DNA from 2 places in the Citrobacter werkmanii genome. Region 1 is predicted to be linked to the other one. Evidence: predicted binding sites of a transcription regulator. Region 1 holds the regulator's gene; the other holds the start of a gene.
What was found. Region 1 encodes CRP, which controls carbon source genes, mostly activating them, when cyclic AMP is high. Its sites were predicted from a motif close to ATGTGANNNNNNTCACAT; they were not measured.

Region 1 (6,002 bases):
GTTTAATTCGCCGCAAGGTGAAGTTCGACGCCCATTGGCAGCGTCTGGAATTACCCGACGGTGACTTTGTCGATCTGGCATGGAGTGAAGATCCGCAACAGGCGAAGCACAAACCGCGCCTGGTGGTTTTTCACGGTCTGGAAGGCAGTCTGAACAGCCCGTACGCACATGGCCTGATTGAGGCAGCGCAAAAGCGCGGCTGGCTGGGCGTGGTGATGCATTTTCGCGGCTGCAGCGGCGAACCAAATCGTCTCAACCGTATTTATCATTCTGGTGAAACAGAAGATGGCACCTGGTTTTTACATTGGCTGGAACGCGAGCTTGGTCGTGTGCCGACCGCGGCGGTCGGCTATTCACTCGGCGGGAACATGCTTGCCTGCCTGCTGGCCAAAGAAGGCAACGATATTCCCATTGATGCAGCGGTTATTGTCTCTGCGCCTTTCGTGCTGGAAGCCTGTAGTTACCATATGGAGAAGGGGTTCTCACGCGTCTACCAGCGCTATCTGCTCAATCTGTTGAAAGCTAACGCCTCGCGTAAGCTACAGGCCTATCCGGGTTCGTTGCCGGTGAGTCTGACCCAGTTGAAATCCCTGCGTCGCATTCGTGATTTTGACGATCTCATCACTGCCAAAATCCACGGTTTTGCCGATGCTATAGACTATTACCGCCAGTGTAGCGCCATGCCATTGCTTAATCAGATCGCCAAACCGACGCTGATTATCCATGCCAAGGACGATCCGTTTATGGATCATCACGTGATCCCTGAACCGGAAAACCTGCCCTCACAGGTGGAGTATCAGTTGACTGAACACGGCGGACACGTCGGATTTATTGGCGGCACAGTGCGCCGCCCTGAGATGTGGCTGGAATCCAGAATTCCCGACTGGCTGACAACGTATCTGGAGGCGTCATCATGATTATCCCCTGGCAAGACATCTCCCCGGACGCGCTGGACAATCTGATTGAAAGCTTTGTCTTGCGCGAAGGTACCGATTATGGTGAACATGAACGTTCGCTCGAACAAAAAGTCGCCGACGTCAAACGCCAACTACAATCAGGTGAAGCCGTCCTGGTGTGGTCCGAACTGCATGAAACGGTCAACATCATGCCGAGGAAGCAGATTCACCAGTAATTCGTAGCCGACGGCCGACTATAATAAAAAATCAACCTATTCATGGAGTTGTTATGTCTGCCAAACATCCGGTGATTGCGGTAACAGGATCCAGCGGCGCGGGGACCACCACCACCAGCCTCGCGTTTCGTAAAATTTTCGCGCAGCTAAATCTGCGCGCCGCCGAGGTGGAAGGTGACAGTTTTCATCGCTATACCCGTCCGGAAATGGATATGGCGATTCGCAAAGCGCGCGATGCCGGGCGACATATCAGTTATTTCGGGCCCGAAGCCAATGACTTTGGTCTGCTGGAACAAACCTTCATTGAATACGGCCAGACGGGAAAAGGTCAGTCGCGTAAATATCTGCACACCTACGATGAAGCCGTACCGTGGAATCAGGTCCCGGGAACGTTTACCCCCTGGCAGCCATTGCCTGAACCGACGGATGTCCTGTTCTATGAAGGGCTACACGGCGGCGTCGTCACCCCACAGCAAAATGTGGCCCGGCATGTCGACCTTCTGGTCGGTGTGGTGCCGATCGTTAACCTGGAATGGATCCAGAAACTGACCCGCGATACCAGCGAGCGTGGACACTCGCGTGAAGCGGTGATGGACTCGGTTGTGCGCTCAATGGACGATTACATCAATTACATCACGCCGCAGTTTTCCCGTACGCACATTAACTTTCAGCGCGTACCCACCGTCGATACCTCAAACCCCTTTGCCGCCAAGAGCATTCCGTCGCTGGATGAAAGCTTTGTGGTCATTCATTTTCGTAATCTGGAAGGGATCGACTTTCCGTGGCTTCTGGCCATGCTGCAAGGCTCATTCATTTCCCACATCAATACATTAGTCGTACCTGGCGGCAAAATGGGTCTGGCGATGGAATTGATTATGCTGCCGCTGGTTCAGCGACTGATGGAAGGTAAAAAGATAGAGTGAGGTACGGAATGTGCCCGATGGCGCTACGCTTATCGGGCATCACGTATTACGCAGCAACCACTTCATAGGAGTGGGTAATATTCACCGCCTTTTCCAGCATCAATGCCACGGAACAATATTTTTCCGCCGAGAGATCGACGGCGCGGGAGACCGACGCCTCTTTCAGATCGTTGCCGGTGACGATGAAATGCAAATTAATGTGGGTAAACAAACGCGGCGCTTCTTCACGGCGCTCAGAGGTGAGCTTCACTTCGCAGTTGGTCACATCCTGACGACCCTTTTGCAGGATCGACACCACATCGATAGCGCTACAACCGCCTGCAGCCATTAATACCATTTCCATCGGGCTCGGCGCTTTATCACCGGAGTTACCGTCCATCAAAATTTGGTGGCCAGAGGCGGACTCACCGAGGAAGGTTAACCCCTCAACCCACTTTACACGCGCTTGCATATTTCGTAACTCCAATGTTTCAATTTTCCTGACAGATTACGCGTACATAACAATTCTCGCAACGGAAGGCGACCTGCGTCATGCTGAAGCGAGACACCAGGAGACACACGGCGAAAGCTATGCTAAAACAGTCGGGATGCTACAGTAATACATTGACGTACTGCATGTATGCAGAGGACATCACATTACAGGCTGCAGTATATTTTTAGTAGCCCCCTTCCCAGGTAGCGGGAAGCACATTTTTGCAAACCCAGAGGCAGCGTCGTTTTCTGGCTCTGGAGACAGCTTATAACAGAGGATAACCGCGCATGGTGCTTGGCAAACCGCAAACAGACCCGACTCTCGAATGGTTCTTGTCTCATTGCCATATTCATAAGTACCCATCGAAGAGCACGCTGATTCACCAGGGTGAAAAAGCGGAAACGTTGTATTACATCGTTAAAGGCTCAGTGGCAGTGCTGATCAAAGATGAAGAAGGGAAAGAAATGATCCTTTCTTATCTGAATCAGGGCGATTTTATTGGTGAATTAGGCCTCTTCGAAGAAGGCCAGGAACGTAGCGCTTGGGTACGGGCCAAAACCGCATGTGAAGTCGCTGAAATTTCCTACAAAAAATTTCGCCAATTAATCCAGGTCAACCCGGATATTCTGATGCGCCTGTCTTCTCAGATGGCTCGTCGCCTGCAGGTCACGTCTGAAAAAGTAGGCAACCTTGCCTTCCTCGACGTCACCGGCCGTATTGCCCAGACTCTGCTGAATCTGGCAAAACAGCCTGACGCGATGACTCACCCGGACGGTATGCAGATTAAAATCACCCGCCAGGAAATCGGCCAGATCGTTGGCTGCTCCCGTGAGACCGTTGGTCGTATTCTGAAGATGCTGGAAGATCAGAACCTGATCTCCGCTCACGGTAAGACCATTGTCGTTTACGGCACACGTTAATCCCATCGAAATGGCGCGTTACCCGGTAGCGCGCCATTTTTGTTTGTTCCGATGTGGCGAAGACTGATTTATCACCCCGAGATCAACTACGCACTACGGCAGACGCTGGTGCTGTGTTTACCTGTGGCCGTCGGTCTTATCATTGGTCAGCTTCATCTGGGGCTTCTGTTTTCCCTCGTCCCTGCCTGTTGCAACATTGCCGGTCTTGATACCCCGCATAAACGCTTTTTTAAACGTTTAGTTATTGGCGCATCGCTGTTTGCCGGTTGCAGCCTGATCATGCAGTTACTGCTGGCGCAAGATATACCACTGCCGCTCATCCTCACCGGCCTGACGCTAATTCTTGGCGTAACCGCCGAGCTAAGCCCGTTGCATGCGCGACTGCTGCCAGCCTCACTCATCGCGGCAATTTTCACGCTAAGCCTTGCCGGGAACATGCCCGTCTGGGAGCCATTGCTGATCTATGCACTGGGTACGTTGTGGTACGGTCTGTTCAACTGGTTCTGGTTCTGGATGTGGCGTGAGCAGCCACTGCGTGAATCGCTTAGCCTGCTGTACCGCGAATTAGCCGATTACTGTGAGGCCAAGTACAGTCTGCTGACCCAGCATGCCGATCCAGAAAAAGCGCTGCCTCCGCTACTGGTTCGTCAACAAAAAGCGGTGGATTTGATTACCCAGTGCTACCAGCAAATGCACATGCTGTCGGCGCATCACAATAATGAATACAAGCGACTGTTGCGTGCCTTTCAGGAAGCGCTCGATTTGCAGGAACATATTTCAGTTAGCCTGCATCAGCCGGAAGAGGTGCAAAAGTTGGTCGAGCGAAGCCACGCGGAACAGGTGATTCGCTGGAACGCGCGCACCGTCGCCGCCCGCCTGCGCGTCCTGGCCGATGATATCTTGTATCACCGATTACCGACCCGTTTCTCAATGGAAAAGCAGATTGGCTCGCTGGAGAAAATCGCCAACCAGCATCCGGATAATCCGGTAGGACAGTTTTGCTATTGGCACTTCAGCCGTATCGCCCGCGTGCTACGGACCCAGCGCCCGCTGTATGCCCGAGATTTGATGGCGGACAAACAGCGGCGGTTGCCGTTGATCCCGGCGCTGAAAAACTATCTGTCGTTGAAATCCCCGGCACTGCGTAACGCCGGGCGCATCAGCGTCATGCTGAGTATCGCCAGCCTGATGGGCAGCGCCTTACATCTGCCTAAACCTTACTGGATTTTGATGACGATCCTGTTCGTCACGCAAAATGGCTATGGGGCGACCCGGGTGCGTATTTTGCATCGTTCGGTGGGTACGCTCGTCGGACTGGTGATTGCGGGCGTCACATTGCACTTTCATATTCAGGAAGGCTTCACGCTGGCAGGCATGTTGCTGATCACGTTAGGCAGCTATCTGATCATTCGCAAAAACTACGGCTGGGCCACCGTCGGCTTTACGGTTACGGCGGTGTACACCCTGCAACTGCTGACGCTGAACGGGGAACAATTTATCGTGCCGCGGTTTGTCGACACGGTGATTGGCTGCTTAATCGCCTTTGGCGGCACGCTCTGGCTGTGGCCACAGTGGCAGAGTGGTCTGTTGCGTAAGAACGCCCACGATGCGTTAGAAGCCGACCAGGAGGCTATTCGCCTGATCCTCAGCAACGATCCGCAGGCCACGCCGCTGGCGTATCAACGCATGCGGGTCAACCAGGCGCATAACACGCTGTTTAACTCACTGAATCAGGCAATGCAGGAGCCGGGATTCAACTCGCACTATCTGGCGGATATGAAACTGTGGGTCACGCACAGCCAGTTTATTGTCGAACACATCAACGCGATGACCACACTGGCAAGGGAACATACGATGCTGACGCCGGATTTGGCGCAGCGGTATCTGGAGTCCTGCGAGATTGCGCTCCAGCGCTGTCAGCAGCGGCTGGAGTATGACGGACCGGGAAGCTCGGGCGATGTGAATATTCTCGAAGCGCCTGAAATGCTGTCCCACGGTCCATTAAGCACCCTGGAGCAGCATCTGCAGCGAATATTGGGGCATCTGAACACCATGCACACCATTTCGTCGGTAGCATGGCGTCAACGACCCCACCACGGGATCTGGCTTAGCCGTCGGTTGCGGGACATGAAAGGCTAAGATCGGCTGCCGGATGCGCTACGCTTATCCGGCCTACGAATCACACCTTACCCTGTAGGCCGGATAAGGCGCTCGCGCCGCCATCCGGCAATCAGGCAATCAACCAATCAGCCCACCACCTTCGCTACCGCCTGCGCGAAACGCAGCATCCCTTCCTCGATATCCGCGTCTTCCACCACCAGCGACGGCGCGAAACGCATCACGTCCGGCCCGGCATTCAGCACCATCACCCCTTCGTGCGCGGCGGCGTAGAGCAAATCGCGCGCCCGGCCTTTAAACTGCGGCTTCAGCTCGGCGCCAATCAGCAGCCCCATTCCGCGAATATCGCTGAAAATATCGAACTGCTGATTAATTTTCTGCAAATGATGCACAAACGTCTGACGTTTGCCCTGAATACCTTCCAGCACTTCCGGGGT
Region 2 (6,002 bases), 2.1 Mb from region 1:
AACGTATTGAAGTTAGGCGAACCGTAAGCCTGACCAAACGGAAAGTACATTGCCGCAATAAGTGAGCAAATGCCGATCAGCACTTTCTGCGCGCGCGGCGCGCTGCGCCACAGCAGTATTAATATACAGGTGAAAGCAACGCTGTAGAGCAAGCTAAGCGGATAGCCCAACGCCAGGTTGATCAGCATAGACTGTAAGAAATAGAGGCCAGTCCACGGACTAATGGCCCGGCTACGAGCAATGATTGAATCTTTGAGGGTTAAATTCATACGCCACTAATGCAAAAACGCCATGTGCTTACCCTGGCGTTAAGGGTCATTGCCTGCCTGAGAGAGCGAGAAGAGGGATAGGGTCCGCATCCGCGAGCCGCAATATACGCAGGGCTGCGAAAAGATAGAGTGTGCATGAGAGAAGGTCAACTACTACAAGGAAATTGTTTTGCGAGAGAGGTGGCAAAACTGACAAAAAGCAGGGTTATTGGGACGAAAAACACTACTGTACCCAGATGACAGCAGGGAAAGGAAGCGGCGTACCGCGACGCCGCATTATTTTTCTGAAGGTTTATCCTGCTCTGGTTTGCTGTTGATCATGTCACACAGCATAGAGATAAGCATCAACCGTACTTTAAAGGGAGAATGGCTAAACACGCGTATACACCTCTTAAATTCATTCATATAAACCTCCTGACTTCACGATCCCATCAGTCCTTGAGGGATGTCTTTATTATATACAGATATAGCACAGGCTATATTATATAGCTATTGCTAAAACGTTAATTTTTTGTGCCCACGCAACTCTGGTTTACAATGAGCGCTCTCTAATCAGATGCCGTTAACGCGTCACAGTAACGAGGAAGCAGAATGAGTCGTCGCGCAGGTACGCCAACAACAAAAAAAGTGACGCAATTGGTGAATGTCGAAGAACACGTTGAAGGATTTCGTCAGGTCCGGGAGGCGCATCGCCGCGAGCTGATTGATGACTACGTAGAGCTGATTTCCGATCTCATTATTGAGGTAGGTGAAGCGCGCCAGGTTGACATGGCTGCCCGACTCGGGGTTTCCCAGCCGACGGTTGCCAAAATGTTGAAGCGCCTTGCTTCCGTCGGGTTGATTGAAATGATCCCCTGGCGCGGTGTGTTTTTAACCGCAGAAGGCGAACGTCTGGCCCAGGAGAGCCGGGAGCGTCATCAGATTGTGGAAAATTTCCTGTTGATGTTAGGTATCAGCCCGGAAATTGCCCGCCGTGATGCAGAGGGAATGGAGCACCACGTCAGTAAGGAAACGCTGGAGGCTTTTAGCCGTTTTACGCAACAGCAAGGATCTGGCTCTGAATGAGTTTTCCTTTACTACGCGCCTTGCAGCGCGATCGTTTTTTCCAGCTGTTAATCATCGTCGGGGTTGTACTGAGCGTGTTCACGCCATTTACGCCCCGTTCCTGGCCTGGAGCGATTGACTGGCACACCATTATTACGCTTAGCGGCCTGATGTTACTGACCAAAGGCGTTGAATTAAGCGGTTACTTCGATGTGTTAGGGCGCAAGATGACCCGCCGCTTTCACACTGAACGCCAATTGGCGATATTTATGGTGCTGGCGGCGGCGCTGCTGTCGACGTTTCTGACCAACGATGTGGCATTGTTTATTGTTGTCCCGCTGACCATCACCCTGAAAAAATTGTGCGCCATTCCGGTGAATCGCCTGATTATCTTTGAGGCGCTGGCGGTAAACGCCGGATCGTTGCTGACGCCAATCGGCAATCCGCAAAATATCCTGATGTGGGGGCGCTCCGGGTTGTCATTTACCGCGTTTACGTGGCAAATGGCGCCGCTCGCGGGTGCCATGATGCTGACGCTGGTGGTGCTGTGCTGGTTCAGTTTCCCGAACAAAGCATTGCACTATCATACCGGGACGCGCGCGCCAGACTGGCAACCACGCCTGGTGTGGAGCTGTCTGGCGCTGTATATCATCTTTCTGACGGCGCTGGAGTTAAAACAAGAGCTGTGGGGTCTGGCGATTGTGGCGGCGGGGTTCATGGTTCTGGCGCGTCGCGTCATCCTCAGCGTGGACTGGACGCTGCTGCTGGTATTTATGGCGATGTTTATCGATGTGTATTTGCTGACGCAGCTACCGGCATTGCAGGGGATAACGCACCAGATTGGCACGCTCTCAGCGCCGGGTCTCTGGTTGACGGCCATTGGCCTGTCGCAGTTTATCAGTAATGTTCCCAGTACGATTTTGTTGCTGAACTACGTTCCGCCGACGCTGCTGCTGGCCTGGGCAGTTAATGTGGGTGGGTTTGGTCTGCTGCCGGGATCGCTGGCGAATCTTATCGCTTTACGCATGGCAAACGATCGACGGATCTGGTGGCGTTTTCATTGGTATTCGTTGCCGATGCTGATATGGGCGGCGCTGGTAGGGTATGTTTTGCTGCAGATGATGTAATTGATATGGTGTGCCGGATGGCGGCTGGCGCCTGATCCGGCCTACTGCGTTGGTAGGCCCGATAAGCGTAGCGCCATCGGGCATGTATAGCAGATTAGTTCAGACGAACCGGCATACCAGAACGGTTCTGTACCGCCTGCTCAACGACGGACTGATCGACATCAGACTGACCGGTGACGCTGGTAATGCTCTTGTTCAGCGTAATCGGTACGATTTCCCCGCCTTCAAACTGTGCTTCCGTGGTGGACAGCGGGTTGTGTACCTCGATGTAGCGGCTGCCGTCTGGTTCGGTAGTGGCTTTCACCGGCTCATCGATAAACTGTACGCGAGTGCCGACCGGCACATTTTCAAACAGGAATTTGATGTCGTCGTTACGCAGACGGACACAACCGTGGCTGACACGTAAACCAACGCCGAAGTTAGCATTGGTGCCGTGAATAGCATACAGACGGCCGATATACAGTGCGTACAGCCCCATCGGGTTATCCGGGCCTGCCGGAACCACGGCTGGCAGCGGTTCGCCCGCAGCGCGGTATTCCGCATGCATTTTCGCCGTTGGCGTCCAGGTTGGGCCCGCTTTCTTACGTTCTACTTTGGTGGTCCAGTTGATCGGCGTGTCTTTGCCTAACTGGCCGATACCGATCGGCAGAACGATAACGGTGTTGGTGCCTTTCGGGTAGTAGTACAGACGCATTTCAGCGCTGTTGATAACAATACCTTCATGCACGGTATCCGGCAGGATCAACTGCTGAGGAATGTTCAGTACGGTGCCGCCCTTCGGCAGGAAAGTATCCACGCCAGGGTTCGCTTCCAGCATGTTAGACAGACCCATCTGATATTCTGCCGCAAAATACTCCAGCGGTTGGGTATTGCCTTCAGGAATGGTGATGACCTGGTTTTGGCCAATCAAACGGCTACCATCGGTAGGCAGCGGGTACGTGACGGCTGAGGCAGTGTTGCAAAAACCAACTACCGCAAGTGCCGCCGCGAAAAGCGTTGTCAATTTCATATTCATCTTCATGTATGCGAGATTCAGTGCCAGGCAGGCGAGTGGGTTGAGATTTATGTAGTGTTGGGCACGCATTATATGTGCAATCTGAGCAACAAGGAATTCGGATGTGTACTAAATCACATTTTTTTCCTTTTGCTTTCACTTTCCCCCTTCAGTATGAAGGGGCGATCTTATCGTAGACTTATGGCATAATAAGCGGTTTGTCACATATTTCTTTCTCTTTCAGGATACGCCAGTGTTAGTTTCCAGCAACGTCACCATGCAGTTTGGCAGTAAGCCGCTGTTTGAAAATATTTCCGTCAAATTTGGCGGCGGCAACCGTTACGGCCTGATTGGCGCGAACGGTAGCGGTAAATCCACTTTTATGAAAATTCTCGGCGGTGATCTCGAACCGACGCTGGGTAACGTTTCCCTCGATCCGAATGAGCGCATCGGTAAGCTGCGTCAGGATCAGTTCGCCTTTGAAGAGTTCACCGTGCTTGACACCGTGATCATGGGGCATGCTGAACTGTGGGCAGTGAAGCAGGAGCGCGATCGTATATACGCGCTGGCCGAAATGAGTGAAGAAGACGGCTATAAAGTGGCTGACCTCGAAGTTCAGTACGGTGAAATGGACGGTTATTCTGCTGAAGCGCGTGCGGGCGAACTGCTGCTGGGCGTGGGTATTCCGGTAGAACAACATTACGGCCCGATGAGCGAAGTCGCACCCGGCTGGAAGCTGCGTGTGCTTCTGGCGCAGGCGCTGTTCTCTAACCCGGATATTCTGCTGCTCGACGAACCAACGAACAACCTGGATATCGACACCATCCGCTGGCTGGAGCAGACGCTGAACGAACGTGACAGCACCATGATCATCATTTCGCACGACCGTCACTTCCTGAACATGGTCTGCACGCACATGGCGGATCTGGACTACGGCGAACTGCGTGTTTATCCGGGGAACTACGACGAATACATGACGGCGGCCACCCAGGCGCGTGAACGCCTGCTGGCCGATAATGCCAAGAAGAAAGCGCAGATTGCTGACCTGCAATCTTTCGTCAGCCGCTTTAGCGCCAACGCCTCAAAATCTCGTCAGGCGACTTCCCGCGCCCGTCAGATAGATAAAATTAAACTGGAAGAAGTTAAAGCTTCCAGCCGTCAGAACCCGTTCATTCGCTTCGAACAGGATAAGAAACTGTTCCGTAACGCGCTGGAAGTGGAAGCGCTTACTAAAGGTTTTGATGAAGGCCCGCTGTTTAAAAACTTCAATCTGCTGCTCGAAGTGGGTGAGAAGATTGCCATTCTGGGCGCCAACGGCGTGGGTAAATCCACTATGCTGAAAACGCTGGTCGGTGATTTGCAGCCGGATAACGGTACCGTGAAGTGGTCCGAAAACGCGCAAGTTGGTTACTACGCGCAGGATCATGAATATGAGTTCGAAAACGATCTGACCGTATTCGAGTGGATGAGCCAGTGGAAACAAGAAGGCGATGATGAACAGGTTGTGCGCAGCTTCCTCGGTCGTCTGCTGTTCAGCCAGGACGATATCAAGAAGCCTGCAAAAGTGCTCTCCGGTGGTGAAAAAGGGCGCATGCTGTTCGGTAAGCTGATGATGCAGAAACCGAATATTCTGGTAATGGATGAACCAACTAACCACCTGGATATGGAATCGATTGAGTCGCTGAACATGGCGCTGGAAATGTATCAGGGCACGTTGATTTTCGTTTCTCACGACCGTGAGTTCGTCAGTTCTCTGGCAACCCGTGTGATTGAAATTACGCCGGAGCGCGTGATCGACTTCACCGGTAACTACGAAGATTACTTGCGTAGTAAAGGTATCGACGGCTAATTTCCCGTCGTCTTCCGCGTTACAGGTGTGATGGCTGCACCTGTAACGTGAAATACTTAGGAAATGGCGTCAGTGACACATTAAATAATACCCAGCGCGCGTTTACCGTGGATATTCAAATCCTCCAGCGTGAAGCGTCCTTCCCAGCCAGTTTCATAATCCTCGCGCGGGAAATCCCCCGGCGACGCGCCTTTTTCCAGCGCGGCCTTCACTTTGTGGGCGTAGGCCAGATTCTTTTCGCACATCGGCGCGGCAGGGATATACATCACATTGCCCCAGCCTTGCTGATTTTCCACCGGCGCGACGGAGTGGATCACATCGCAATGCCACCAGACGGAGTCTCCGGCGTCCAGTTGCGGAATACTGGTTAACGCCTCTATCAGCAGCGGATGCCATTGCGTGGAAATCGGCAGAACTCTGCCGGGCGCGACGCCGCAAAGCTCATCTTCCGGCACATCGTCAAGCAATGGACGTAATAGCACATAGGCCATCGCTTCAGGAATCGGGACTACGTGCAACAATCCCTGACCTGGCAACATATCGGACAGTGCCGTCCAGCCCTGGAAGGTACGAAATACTGAACATTTAGTGGTGTTATCTACCGTGTACTCTTCAACTTCTGTGCGATGCGCCGCCTGCCATGGATCGTAATCTTCCAGCTTGCCATTGAAAACATTCGCAAAGACCTGCTGATATGCCGGCAGAAGCCAGCGCTCCAG

Region 2: ldtB (L,D-transpeptidase) is a predicted target of CRP. The motif match lies at 3,557-3,574, and genes of this name have one in related genera.

Annotation. Positions count from the first base shown of each region.
Region 1 is NZ_CP044101.1:4,709,596-4,715,597, forward strand. Features, by position in the region: partial or broken gene FOB24_RS23255 (hydrolase) at 1-917, shown strand, start outside; gene FOB24_RS23260 (YheU family protein) at 914-1,132, shown strand; gene FOB24_RS23265 (phosphoribulokinase) at 1,186-2,055, shown strand; gene FOB24_RS23270 (OsmC family protein) at 2,102-2,506, opposite strand; gene crp (cAMP-activated global transcriptional regulator CRP) at 2,815-3,447, shown strand; gene FOB24_RS23280 (YccS/YhfK family putative transporter) at 3,499-5,586, shown strand; gene argD (bifunctional acetylornithine/succinyldiaminopimelate transaminase) at 5,694-6,002, opposite strand, start outside.
Region 2 is NZ_CP044101.1:1,897,549-1,903,550, forward strand. Features, by position in the region: gene FOB24_RS09610 (phosphoethanolamine transferase) at 1-269, opposite strand, end outside; gene mntS (manganase accumulation protein MntS) at 546-674, opposite strand; gene mntR (manganese-binding transcriptional regulator MntR) at 861-1,334, shown strand; gene FOB24_RS09625 (anion transporter) at 1,331-2,440, shown strand; gene ldtB (L,D-transpeptidase) at 2,535-3,455, opposite strand; gene FOB24_RS09635 (ABC-F family ATPase) at 3,688-5,283, shown strand; gene FOB24_RS09640 (DUF1479 domain-containing protein) at 5,364-6,002, opposite strand, start outside.